3 regions of the Paenibacillus sp. YIM B09110 genome follow, and region 3 is predicted to be linked to each of the others. Evidence: predicted binding sites of a transcription regulator. Region 3 holds the regulator's gene; each other region holds the start of a gene.
The links. Region 3 encodes LexA, which represses DNA repair genes until DNA is damaged. Its sites were predicted from a motif close to CGAACATATGTTCG; they were not measured.
Positions count from the first base shown of each region.

Region 1 (4,178 bases), on a different contig from region 3:
ATCTCTGCAAATAGGTCAGGCCAATCCCCCTTCATCTGCTTCCAAGCGTCCGGATGCCTCTGATGGATGATATTGCCAAAACCGACCACGTCCGCCTTATATCCCGCAACAGCTTTCCAACCGTTTTTCATCGTCGCTTTGATCGTCTCGGCAATCACTTGCGCGGTCTCGTCTACTTCTTTTGGCTTATTCATGTCGCCGCCGCAGCTGTACTCGAGCAGCGTGCCTTCCGCTTTTGTCTCAATATGCATCGTCCACTTGCTGCCGGAACGTTGCGGGCGAAGCTTCGTTTTCGCCTTCGTAATGCGAATCGAGGAGGCTTTGCCCTCCTTTCCGTCATTCGGACAGCCGAACGCTACCGTCGTCTTCTTGATCTGATTTTTGATCCACATCAGACCTGAGCTTTCTTCCTTCGAAATCCAGCCTACGAGCTTATCGCCGGAGACGATGCCTAGATCCATCAGCCTCACCTTGGATGACGTATTCGTTCTGCTAAGCTTTTCAACCTGATCTAGACTTTCTCCCGTTCCGGAGATCGCCAGACTCGGTATGCCAACAACCTGTGCCCCGCCAAGCAAATCCTTAAGCAACTTATGCATCGTCGTTTCCTGGAAGGTCGAGCCGCTCAACTGCTCATTGAAGATCATCTGCTGAATGGCGGCCCCCGGTATTTTCTCCAATGGAATAAGCTGCTCCAGTACGCGGCGCGCATTGCCCTTCGTCAGAAATACGCTGACCGTCTCTCGTGAATCGGGGTTTCGGAGATAGGCTTCCGCAAGCGCGGATATGCCTTTGCGCGCTGCATCCTGTCCAATAATAACGATCTGGTTATGAGCGAAAAAAAGCCGCCTCGGCGTCTCCAGGCTCGCCTTGCTGATCGCAATCCGAAAGTTGTCCCCTTTGGTGGAGAACACATTAACCGCCGCGTTCGTGCCCGCCGTAGCGCTTTGACCGGAAATTGCTTGCGGAATGACGACCTGATAGGACAACTGCCACTGCCCATCCTTCCAATCGATGCCCGTTGCCGATACGATCGCGATATCACCTAGCTCAACCTTGCCCCAGCAGCCCGCCAGCGGCAAGCAAATGAGCAGCGCCAGCAGTCCGGATAGCAGCCTCCTCCTTCCGATCACACGCCCCTCTCCTTCCGTTATGGATTGTCTGAATGCCTCTGTGCCGGCGGCTTCCGGCGATTAGCCAGCCGCCGCGGATTGCGAAGCTGAAGCTCGAAAGGACGATAGATCATCGCCCACCACGGCAGGCGGATGAACATGTCACGGAATGCCGACTGGCTTGCCGACCCCGGCGCCATCGGCGACATATAGGGCACGCCGAACGAGCGCAGCGACACGAGATGAACGAGCATAACCAGCACGGAGATGAAGATGCCGAAGAAGCCGAACATGCCCGCCATCACCATGAAGATAAACCGGATAATGCGTGATGCCGCACCCATATTGAACTCCGGCATGACGAAGTTCGAGATCGCCGTGAACGACACGACGATTACCATCACCGCCGATACAATGCCGGCCTGCACGGCCGATTGCCCAAGCACGAGGGCGCCTACAATCGATATGGCAGGTCCGATGGCCCGAGGCATCCGCAGCCCTGCTTCGCGCAGCACCTCGAACGTCATCTCCATCAGCAGCGCCTCTACGAGCCCCGGAAAAGGGACGCCCTCTCGCTGAGCCGCTATGCTAATAAGCAGCGTCGTCGGCAGCATTTCCTGATGAAAGGTAGTAACGGCAATATATAAGGCCGGCAGCAAGATCGATACAATGAACGCCACATATCGGATCACCCGCACAAGCGTTGCTATATCGAACCGCTGATAATAATCTTCCGGCGATTGGAAGAAGCTGAAGAACGTAATCGGCGCCATCAGAGCAATCGGCGTGCCATCCACCATAATCGCCACCCGTCCCTCCAGCAGGATGGAGGCTACCGTATCGGGACGTTCGGTGTTCAGGATGGTTGGGAACAGGGTGAATGTCTCGTCTTGAATGAATTCTTCGATATAGCCGCTCTCCAGCACGCCGTCAATATCGATATCCCCAAGCCTGCGATACACTTCCTTAAGCACGCCTTCGTCGACGACGCCGTTCAAATAAAGCACCGCAACGTCGGTGTGCGTTTGGCGGCCGATCTTATGCATCTGCACATGAAGATCGCTTGAACGGATAATACGCCTAACAAGACTGATATTGGTCCGGATATTTTCGACAAAACCATACTGCGGACCGCGTATGACCGTCTGCGTCTGCGGAATCGTTACCGATCGTTGCTCGCCCCCTGTAACGCTGGCCGTCAGCACCGACGTGCAGCCTTCCGCGACGATTAGGCATAAGCCGTCAGACACCGCCTGCAGCGCCTCCTCCAGCGTGAACATTTCTCCTACGGAGCCAACGGATACAATGCAATCGCGCAAAGCCTCCAGCAGCTTAGTTCCCTTCGTATGCGCATGCTGCGGAAGCTGCATCGACATCAGCGGCTCCATAATGCTGACGTTCACGGTCTCCGCGTCGACGATACCGTCGATATAGATAAGCGCAAGCTCCCGGCTGGGGGTCGCATCGCTGCGGAACAAACGAACGACCAGATCGAAGCTGCCGCCGAAGCGGCTTCGGATTGCATCTGCATTAGCCTGAAGCGATGGACTAAGCGGCGTTCGCGCCTTCTGGGCATTTTTTTTCATAGCGGCATTCGGACACCTTTCCGTTTCCATGTTGCCTCTATTTTGGCGCAAACTGGTTGAATATATGTAAGATCATCCCGTCTCCTCATTGATTGTAAATAATAACCATAGCGAAGCCTATAGCATAAGAACGTATGTTCTGTATATAATAAGGCAAGGTGAAACGGCTAACGCCGTGCACAGTATAAGCATCCCTTTTTATACTTTCTTATATTTGAACAAACGTTCTATAGGAGGAACACGATGCCCCGTCAAAGAGTTGTCATGCTGGCGGACTGCCAGTCGTTCTACGCCTCCGTCGAGAAGGCGGAGCATCCCGAATATAAGGATCTCCCGCTCGTCGTCGCCGGCGATCCCGAGCGCCGATCCGGCATTATTCTCGCAGCCTGCCCCCTGGCGAAAGAATTCGGCGTCACAACCGCCGAGCGGCTAGGCGACTCGCTCGCCAAATGCCCGAATCTCGTCATCGTAAAGCCCCGCATGAAGCTTTACATTGATACGTCGATGAGAATTACGCAAATTTACGAAAGCTTCACCGATTTGGTCGAGCCGTACTCAATCGATGAGCAATTTCTCGACGTGACGGGATCGCTGCAGCTGTACGGTCCGCCGGAGAAGCTCGCCGAGCTCATACAGGCTCGCGTACTGGCCGAGACCGGCATCTATACCCGCTTCGGCATCGCCGAGAACAAAATTTTGGCGAAGACCGCCTGCGACAATTACGCCAAGAAGAACGAATCCGGCATCTGCACGCTAACCAAGGATTTGCTGGAAGAGACGCTGTGGACATTGCCGGTAGGCAAGATGTTCATGGTCGGCAACCGGATGAACGCCCACTTCAATGCGATGGGTATGCCGACGATCGGCCATATCGCGCGAACGCCGCTGGATAAGCTGAAAGCGATGATGCGCCGCAAATTCGGCAAAAACTCGGACATCAACGCCGAGCTGTATTGGCGCATTGCCAGCGGCATCGACGACAGCCCCGTAACGCCTGGCACCCATCAGGTCGCGCCTACGACCGTCGGCCATATGATGACGCTGCCCCGTGATTACGGCAGCCTGGCGGAGATTAAGGTCGTGCTGCTTGAGCTCGTCGAGCTTGTATGCCAGCGCTGCCGCAGCAAAGGCTACATGGGACATGTCGTTTCCGTCGGATGCATGGGCGCCGACTACGACCGTCCGAGCGGCTTCAATCGGCAGATGAAGATGGAGGACCCGACCAATATTACGAATCAAGTATACCGGGCCGCCGCGACGCTGTTGCAGAAGCATTGGGACGGCCTGCCTGTCCGGAAGGTCGGCGTCAGCCTCTCGCAATTTTCGGCGGATGACGAATACCAGCTCTCCTTATTCGATCTGCACCGGGAGAAGTTGATCGCGCTGGAGAAGACGACCGACGCCATTAAGCAAAAATACGGCGACGCCAGCATTATACGCGCCGTATCGCACACACCGAGCGGCCAAGCGCGAGACCGCT
Region 1 is NZ_JBANSP010000002.1:405,713-409,890, reverse strand. It holds gene V8F51_RS04165 (Ger(x)C family spore germination protein) at 1-1,133, opposite strand, end outside; gene V8F51_RS04160 (spore germination protein) at 1,151-2,698, opposite strand; gene V8F51_RS04155 (DNA polymerase IV) at 2,942-4,178, shown strand, end outside.
Region 1: a site for LexA is predicted at 2,826-2,839, ahead of V8F51_RS04155 (DNA polymerase IV). Genes of this name have one in related genera too.

Region 2 (4,178 bases), on a different contig from region 3:
TCAAATATTGCTTCGAGTTCTCGCGGCCTTGTCCAAGACGCTCGCCTTCATAAGAGAACCAAGCACCGCTCTTCTGAACGATATCCATCTCAACGCCGATATCGATCAAGGAGCCTTCCCTCGAGATGCCCTCGCCGTACATAATATCGATCTCTGCTTGCTTGAACGGAGGCGCAACCTTGTTCTTCACGACCTTGATACGCGTACGGTTACCGACCATATCATTACCTTGCTTCAGCGTCTCAACGCGACGTACATCAAGACGTACGCTGGAGTAGAACTTCAATGCGCGTCCGCCCGGTGTTGTCTCCGGATTGCCGAACATAACGCCAACCTTCTCACGCAGTTGGTTAATGAAGATCGCAATCGTCTTCGACTTCGAAATCGCGCCGGACAGCTTGCGGAGCGCCTGCGACATTAAGCGAGCTTGAAGGCCGACGTGCGAATCCCCCATATCCCCTTCGATCTCTGCCTTCGGAACGAGTGCGGCAACGGAGTCAATGACGATAACGTCAACTGCGCCGCTTCGTACAAGCGCTTCGGCGATCTCGAGTGCTTGCTCGCCTGTATCAGGCTGCGAGAGCAACAGCTCGTCAATGTTAACACCAAGCTTGCTGGCATAGAGGGGATCAAGCGCATGCTCCGCATCGATGAAAGCAGCTTGTCCGCCAATACGTTGTACCTCTGCAATGGCATGAAGAGCAACTGTCGTCTTACCGGACGATTCAGGTCCATATATTTCAATAACGCGACCACGAGGTAAGCCCCCGATTCCAAGCGCAATATCTAGAGCAAGCGAACCGCTAGGAACGGTCTCTACTTGCATGTGTGTAGATTCACCTAATTTCATGATAGAACCTTTACCAAATTGTTTCTCGATTTGGCGTAAAGCCATCTCTAACGCAGCGCGACGGTCCGACAAGAAACTCACATCCTTCATCGTTTATATTTGTATGATACCTTACTTGTGACTGCTTGCCAAGCATTTTTTTCGAACATACATTCGCTTTTTTTCTAGATGCACATGCCAGAGGACAATAAAAAAACCGCAGCAAAGTATTCTTCGCCACGGTTCTTCCGATAACTACTTTCGATTATAGATCTGCCTTCGACAAAAGACAAGCTTTTTTTCAGCATCAGTGTTAGCCAGTAAAAAGATCGGCTGCTTAGCTTCTTCGTTACATCCCGCTCCCGATCACTGCTCCCGAAGAGCCTGCCAGAGTCGGTACATCGCAGCTTTCACCGCTCTTAAGCGTATCATCGCTCGATCTCCGCTTAGGTTCGCAGTGTGCACGAGCGTATCCTTGCCCCGTTCCGCAATGGCGAAGTAGACAAGACCAACCGGCTTGCCCTCCGACTCGGAAGGTCCGGCAACGCCAGTAAGCGAGACGCCGAAGTCGGCATCGGCTAATTGTCTGACACGTTCAGCCATGAGAGCGGCTGTCGACTCGCTGATCGCCCCAGGAGCGCCGTCTCCTTCGAGCTGCGACATCGGAATGCCGAGCAACCGATGCTTCATCTCGTTCGTATAGGTTACGACACCTCCCACGAACTCGCCACTGCTGCCAGGAACGTTCGTAACGAGCTCCGCGAACAATCCCCCACTACAGCTCTCCGCGCTTGCCAGCTTGCGTCGCGAGCCTCTCAGGAGCTGTACGATAGCCTCCTCCAGCGGGATGTCATCCTGCGCATACAAATGCTCTCCGATTCTAGCTTTGATCTGCTCGACGATATCGTCGATCTTCCGCTCTGCTTCAGCAAGCGTTGCCGCCTTCGTGGACACGCGTACCGCCACTTCGCCTTCCTTCGCATAAGGGGCGATAGTCGGATCGCTTTGAGCTTCAATGAGATCGATAAGCCTCGCTTCGAGATTCGACTCCCCAATACCGGCAAACTTAAGCTGACGCGAATATAGCGGCTGCTCATCAATCAGCTTCGTTCGAAGCCACGCTTCGCCAGGACCATCGATCATCGGTTTCATCTCTTTAGGCGGGCCAGGCAGCAGCAAATAAAGCGTACCGTCTACGTCCAGACCATTGCCGACCGCAAGACCGGCGCTATTGTCAATCGCATCGCTGCCCTCGATCATATTTGCTTGGCGGCGATTGCTCTCGACCATATGCAATCCTCGTGAACCGAACAGGTGCTCAATGCGCTCCATTGATGAGGAGTGAAGATATAGTCCTCTTCCCAAGTAGTCGGCCAGCACATCCTTCGTCAGATCGTCTAGCGTAGGACCAAGTCCCCCTGTGAAGACAAGCAGATCTGCGCGCGCGCGTCCAATTTCGATTGCTTTCCTTAATCTTGCGGCATTGTCGCCAACAACCGTTTGATAATATACGTCGATGCCAAGCGAAGCAAGCTTTTGCGATAAATACTGCGCATTCGTATTTACAATTTGGCCAAGCAGCAGTTCTGTGCCGACCGCAATAATTTCTGCCTTCATCCGCAGCCTCTCCTTTGCTACATGTGTGAGCGTTCTAATATCCTACTATATGCAAAAGCACCCTTCCTTTAATCGGAAAGATGCTTATCGGCTATTCTACGGGAATTAATTTCTTATTCTTCACAAAGTAATCAACGCCAGAGTATACCGTTATTGCTGCTGCTATCCAGCTCGCAATGACATCGAAAGGAAAATCGATGAAGGCGAATGGGAAGTTGTTAATAAGCAGCGCAATAATCATCGTAATCTGAATGGCTGTCTTCCATTTGCCCCATTTGCTGGCGGCCATTACCGAACCTTCGAGCAAAGCGACTTGACGCAAGCCCGTCACAGCAAATTCACGGCTAATGATAATGATCGCAATCAATGCGCTCAACTTGTCCATTTCAACGAGCGAGATAAGTACGGCTGCCACAAGCAGCTTGTCTGCGAGCGGATCGAGCAGCTTGCCTAGATTGGTGACGATCTTGTTCTTACGGGCAATATAACCATCAAGACCATCCGTGCTCGCCGCCACTATGAAAATAAGCGCCGCAACGATTTGATTGTATGTAATGGTGAAGTCGGCTATTGTAAGCGACCCTAGATCAACTTTCATCAGCAAAAACAACATAATAACTGGTACCAAAAAAATTCTGGCAAGCGTTATGCGGTTCGCCAGATTCATGCAATTACCTCCCCGGACATGTCAAACTCAAAGGTGTGCGTAACACGTACCTTATGGATCGAACCATTTTCATGCAGCCTACAAATACTTCGAGTTCAAGTATAATACATGGTTTTCTATGTGTCAAAAACAGCCAATGCAGTTTTTTTCATCTTATAGTATATAAAAAACTGCAAAACCCCGCTTTGCGAACGATCGACAAAGCGAGGCTCAAGGCGGCTATGTAACGTTGTGCAGCTCTAGATGCAAAGTTATCGATAATTCATGAATTGCAGCTCAATCGGCAATTCCGCTCCGCGCAAAAGTGCCATAACCGCTTGAAGGTCGTCGCGGCTCTTGCCCGTCACCCGAATTTGATCGCCTTGAATTTGGCTCTTTACTTTAAGCTTCGAATCGCGAATCAAAATATTGATTTTTTTGGACACATCCTGCTCGATGCCTTGTCTTAGCTTAATCTTTTGGCGGACCGTACCTGCCGAGGCGCCTTCGATTTTGCCGTAATCCATATTTTTGATCGGTACGCCGCGCTTAACCATCTTGGACAACAAGATGTCTATAACTGCCTTCAGCTTATAATCATCATCGGAGCCGATAACAAGCTCTTCTTTCTCAAGCGCAATACTGCTCTTGCTGCCCTTGAAGTCGAACCTCGTCTCGATCTCTTTCTCGGCTTGCGATATCGCATTAACGAGCTCTGCCATATCAACCTTTGATACAATGTCAAATGAACTTTCTGAACTCAACTATATTCTCTCCTCTCGTACTTCTATTCAGATGTTACGGAGTCCGGCTCGTTGCCCGCTCCGCCAGTTTCTCCTGTTTCGCTCGTATCGGTCGGCTGTCCCGCTGAGACGATCGGATTAATTAGCAGCTTCTTCGATCCGGCACGGTCGCCGTCAGGAACAGGCACGCCGTCAACCGTAATTTCCGTGAGGTCAGCCCGGCCGACATTCACATACAAAGTCTGCGTTAGATCGTGCGTCTCAATCGTCCCGTCATCCGCATTGGCCGAATACAGCTTCTCGCCGCCTGCGCCGCCTACGCGAATCTCAAGCCAGCTCTTGC
Region 2 is NZ_JBANSP010000020.1:66,361-70,538, forward strand. It holds gene recA (recombinase RecA) at 1-940, opposite strand, end outside; gene V8F51_RS23780 (competence/damage-inducible protein A) at 1,196-2,446, opposite strand; gene pgsA (CDP-diacylglycerol--glycerol-3-phosphate 3-phosphatidyltransferase) at 2,538-3,113, opposite strand; gene V8F51_RS23790 (YajQ family cyclic di-GMP-binding protein) at 3,365-3,856, opposite strand; gene V8F51_RS23795 (helix-turn-helix domain-containing protein) at 3,880-4,178, opposite strand, start outside.
Region 2: a site for LexA is predicted at 993-1,006, ahead of recA (recombinase RecA). Genes of this name have one in related genera too.

Region 3 (4,178 bases):
CAGTTGCTTGAGAAGAGACCGGGCGGTCAAGCGTCATTGATCCAAGGACAACTGACTCGCTTCTTAAACAAGCGATAGTCTTGCTACAATAACAAGCATACTGAAACGCAAACAAAGGAGATGATAGTGTGGGTTACACTAAAGAGGACATCAAAGCAATTGCCAAAGAACAGAATGTACGTTTCATCCGTTTGCAATTTACCGATTTGCTTGGAACGATCAAGAATGTCGAAATTCCGGTAAGCCAGCTTGAGAAAGCGCTCGATAATAAAATGATGTTCGATGGATCTTCCATTGAAGGTTATGTTCGTATTGAGGAATCTGACATGTATCTTTACCCAGATCTGGACACATGGGTTATTTTCCCATGGGTAACACAAGACCGTGTTGCGCGTCTGATTTGTGATATTTATATGCCTGACGGCACGCCGTTCGCAGGCGACCCGCGCGGTATTTTGAAGCGTGCGCTTAAAGAAGCTGAAGAAATGGGCTATACAGCAATGAATGTTGGTCCTGAACCGGAATTTTTCTTATTCAAAACCGATGAAAAAGGCGAGCCTACAACGGAATTGAACGACCAGGGCGGTTATTTCGATCTTGCGCCAATGGATATGGGCGAGAACTGCCGTCGTGAAATCGTATTGACGCTTGAAGAGATGGGCTTCGAAATCGAAGCTTCTCACCATGAGGTTGCTCCAGGGCAACATGAGATCGACTTCAAATACGCGGATGCGATTCGCGCAGCGGATCAAATCCAAACGTTCAAACTCGTCGTTAAGACGATTGCACGCGAGCATGGTCTTCATGCATCCTTTATGCCAAAACCGTTGTTCGGCGTTAACGGTTCCGGCATGCACTGTCACCAATCGTTGTTCCAAGGGAATACGAACGTATTTTATGACGAGAAGGACAAGCTTGGTCTAAGCGCGACTGCTCGTTATTATATGGCAGGCGTCCTGCAGCATGCACGTGCAATGGCTGCGATTACGAACCCAACAGTTAACTCGTACAAGCGTCTCGTACCGGGCTATGAAGCGCCGGTATACGTAGCATGGTCAGCGAGCAACCGTTCGCCAATGATCCGTATTCCGGCTTCGCGCGGTCTCAGCACGCGCGTTGAAGTACGTAACCCAGATCCTGCGGCTAACCCTTACCTCGTACTTGCGGTAATGCTGAAAGCGGGCCTTGACGGTATTAACAACAGAACGGAGCTTCCTCCTCCGACAGACCGCAACATCTACATTATGACAGAGGAAGAGCGTCTGGACGCAGGTATACCGAGCTTGCCAGGCGATTTGAAGGAAGCGCTTGACGAAATGCTTCGCAGCGATGTCGTATGCGACGCGCTAGGCGAGCACGCGCTTGCTCACTTCTACGAGCTTAAAGAGATCGAGTGGGACATGTACCGTACGCAAGTTCACCAATGGGAACGCGATCAGTACTTGACGCTTTATTAATCAATAGGATCAACTAAAACCCGCTATGGCTTCTGCGAAGGCAGAGATCTTAGCGGGTTTTTCTGTCATAATTTTGGGTCTATATAAAGATGAGTTTAGAATTATTAATTGGATTTCCGAGACTGTCGATTAACTGTTAACCAATTTAGATTTGATATCAATTTATATGATTTTACACACAAGACCAGTAAAACAAGACGTAAAGTGACAAAACTTATACGATTTATCACACAAAAGAGGTTAATTCATCCACGCAGCCGATGGTATTGTACGATATTTCGATTAAAACCCTTGTTTTGGTCTATCTGTAAGGTTGGTTTATACGATAAATCGTATTTAATATCAGTAAAGCAATATAAAGAAGAGGAGGAACGATGCGCTTGGCTGTCGTTCTTCCTCTTCTTGTTGGTGGCTCAATGATTAGTGTATATCTCTGAACAATCCAATGACTTTACCGAGAATCGTCACGTTCTGGAGTAGGATCGGCTGCATGGAGGAGTTCTCCGGTTGGAGACGTATGTAGTTCTTCTCCTTGTAGAACGTCTTAACGGTAGCTTCGTCATCCTCATTCATAGCAACGACGATATCGCCATTGTTGGCTGTACGCTGCTGGCGAACGATGACGTAGTCTCCGTCGTGAATACCGGCTTCGATCATGCTCTCTCCTTCAACGTTCAGGATGAAGACGCTGCTGTCACCAACAAAATGCGATGGAAGAGGGAAGTAGTCCTCAATATTCTCAGTAGCTGTAATCGGCACGCCGGCTGTTACTTTACCGACGATTGGCACTTTAGCGACGGCAAGCGGGATAATACCGTCCACGCCTTCCGTATCCAAAATTTCAATAGCGCGCGGTTTGGTAGGGTCGCGGCGGATAAGGCCCTTCTTCTCTAAACGGTCGAGGTGACCGTGTACAGTCGAGCTGGATAATAATCCGACGGCTTCGCCGATTTCCCTGACGGAAGGCGGGTAGCCTTTCTCCCGGACCTCATTCTTAATGAAATCAAGAATAGATTGTTGTCGGCTGGAAATCTTCGACACTGCGATCACTCCATTAGTATGTTTGTACAAAAGTATAGCACAGAACCCGGGTTCGCACAAACATAAGTTCTTAAGCACAAAGGTTCGTATTTTTGTGTTGACTACAAACGTTTGTTCGTGTTATTCTCAGAACAGAACAAACGTTTGGGGTGCTGAGAGATGATGATGAGTCCAAGTTTTTACAGAACAATACATACGCAACCAGAGATGAAGGTTAGTCCTATATATAAGCGATATGCGGTTGCACTGAGACGACATGCACTTAAGCTGATCGTATGCGCAATGCTGTTCGTACTTTTGTTTACGAGCTTTCTATTGATCGGTACGAAGGCATCCGGCAGCAAGAACGCTGTTGCTGCGGTCAACGAGGAGCTTGTGACCGTATTTACAGGCGATACATTGTGGGGGATCGCTAATCGTTTTGCCAGTGAGAAGGAAGATATTCGATACGTCATCTATTTGATTAAGGAGCGTAATGGGCTAGAGTCGACGGACCTGTATCCGGGGCAGAAGCTTGTTATTCCTTCTATATAATGTACTTGTAAGCAGAGAGCATCTGAACCGGGGACGGTTTGATGCTCTATTTTTCGTTATTTCAGCTTCTCTTTTTGCGTACATGATGCAAGTGCCGCCTTGACAATTACGCTCTGAAAATGTCAAAGTAAAGGATAGAACATTTACAGCATGAGGGGAGTATATCGTTAAATATGGATATGGATAAGTTAATAGCGCGGATCAACGAGCTTTCTCGGAAAAATAAAACGGTAGGCTTGACCGACGAGGAAACGACCGAACGTGATGAGCTTCGCCGGCAGTATTTGAACAACTTTAAGAGCAACTTCAGACAGCAGCTCGATACGATTAAGTATGTTGAGGACGAGGACCAGGATAACGTTAAGCATTAAGCGTCTGGGATTATCCCTTGGGCGCCTCTCGGTGGCGGCTTCCTAACAGGACGATACAATCGCGACATTCCGACGGAGGGTCGTCTGACCTCGAATGTTGGCGAGAGGGCACGGGTGAACCGTGAATTCCTTAGCGCACTTCGAGGGAAATATGGGCACGGTGAACTGAGAGATGCCTGTCGATATTTGGGACAAGTTGAATGAAATTAGCGCATTGCCTGACGATTATCCGAACCGAACCGGTTATTACAAAGTTCCAGCGTCCGCTAGGATAATTGAGATTGTTCGCATAATAGACAGGCTTGCGGATGTAGGCCGAAGTAGGAGGAATAAGTTTGTCACGTTCTTGGGAGCGCAAGGTGCGCAAAAACATGAGTCAAGTTAACAAACAACGCAAAAAACATGGTGAAGGCTCGATCGTACTAAACGGCGAGAAAGCGGTTAAAATCGTCGGCCGCAATTATATTGCGCCGATTCTTCTTCTGCTGTTCATCGGCTTGTATGTTATTCTGATCCAAAGCCAGAAGGACTATCAGATCGATACGATGTTTTATGTAACCATTGCATGTTATGTCGTACTAGCAGGTCTGTTCTTCTTAAGACGTCCTTATATCCAAATTGGTAAGGACTATGTACAGACGCGTCGAATGATGGGGGACAAGCGTCTGACGGCTTCTTCCATTAAAGGCATTAGCACGCAGCCTGGTTATGTTGTCATTGAGCCGCAAAAAGGCGGTAATTGGGTTTTCTCGCGTTTGATTAACCGTTACCCTAC
Region 3 is NZ_JBANSP010000010.1:159,198-163,375, reverse strand. It holds gene V8F51_RS16705 (MerR family transcriptional regulator) at 1-78, shown strand, start outside; gene glnA (type I glutamate--ammonia ligase) at 129-1,457, shown strand; gene lexA (transcriptional repressor LexA) at 1,878-2,498, opposite strand; gene V8F51_RS16690 (LysM peptidoglycan-binding domain-containing protein) at 2,706-3,032, shown strand; gene V8F51_RS16685 (DUF896 domain-containing protein) at 3,212-3,403, shown strand; gene V8F51_RS16680 (hypothetical protein) at 3,739-4,178, shown strand, end outside.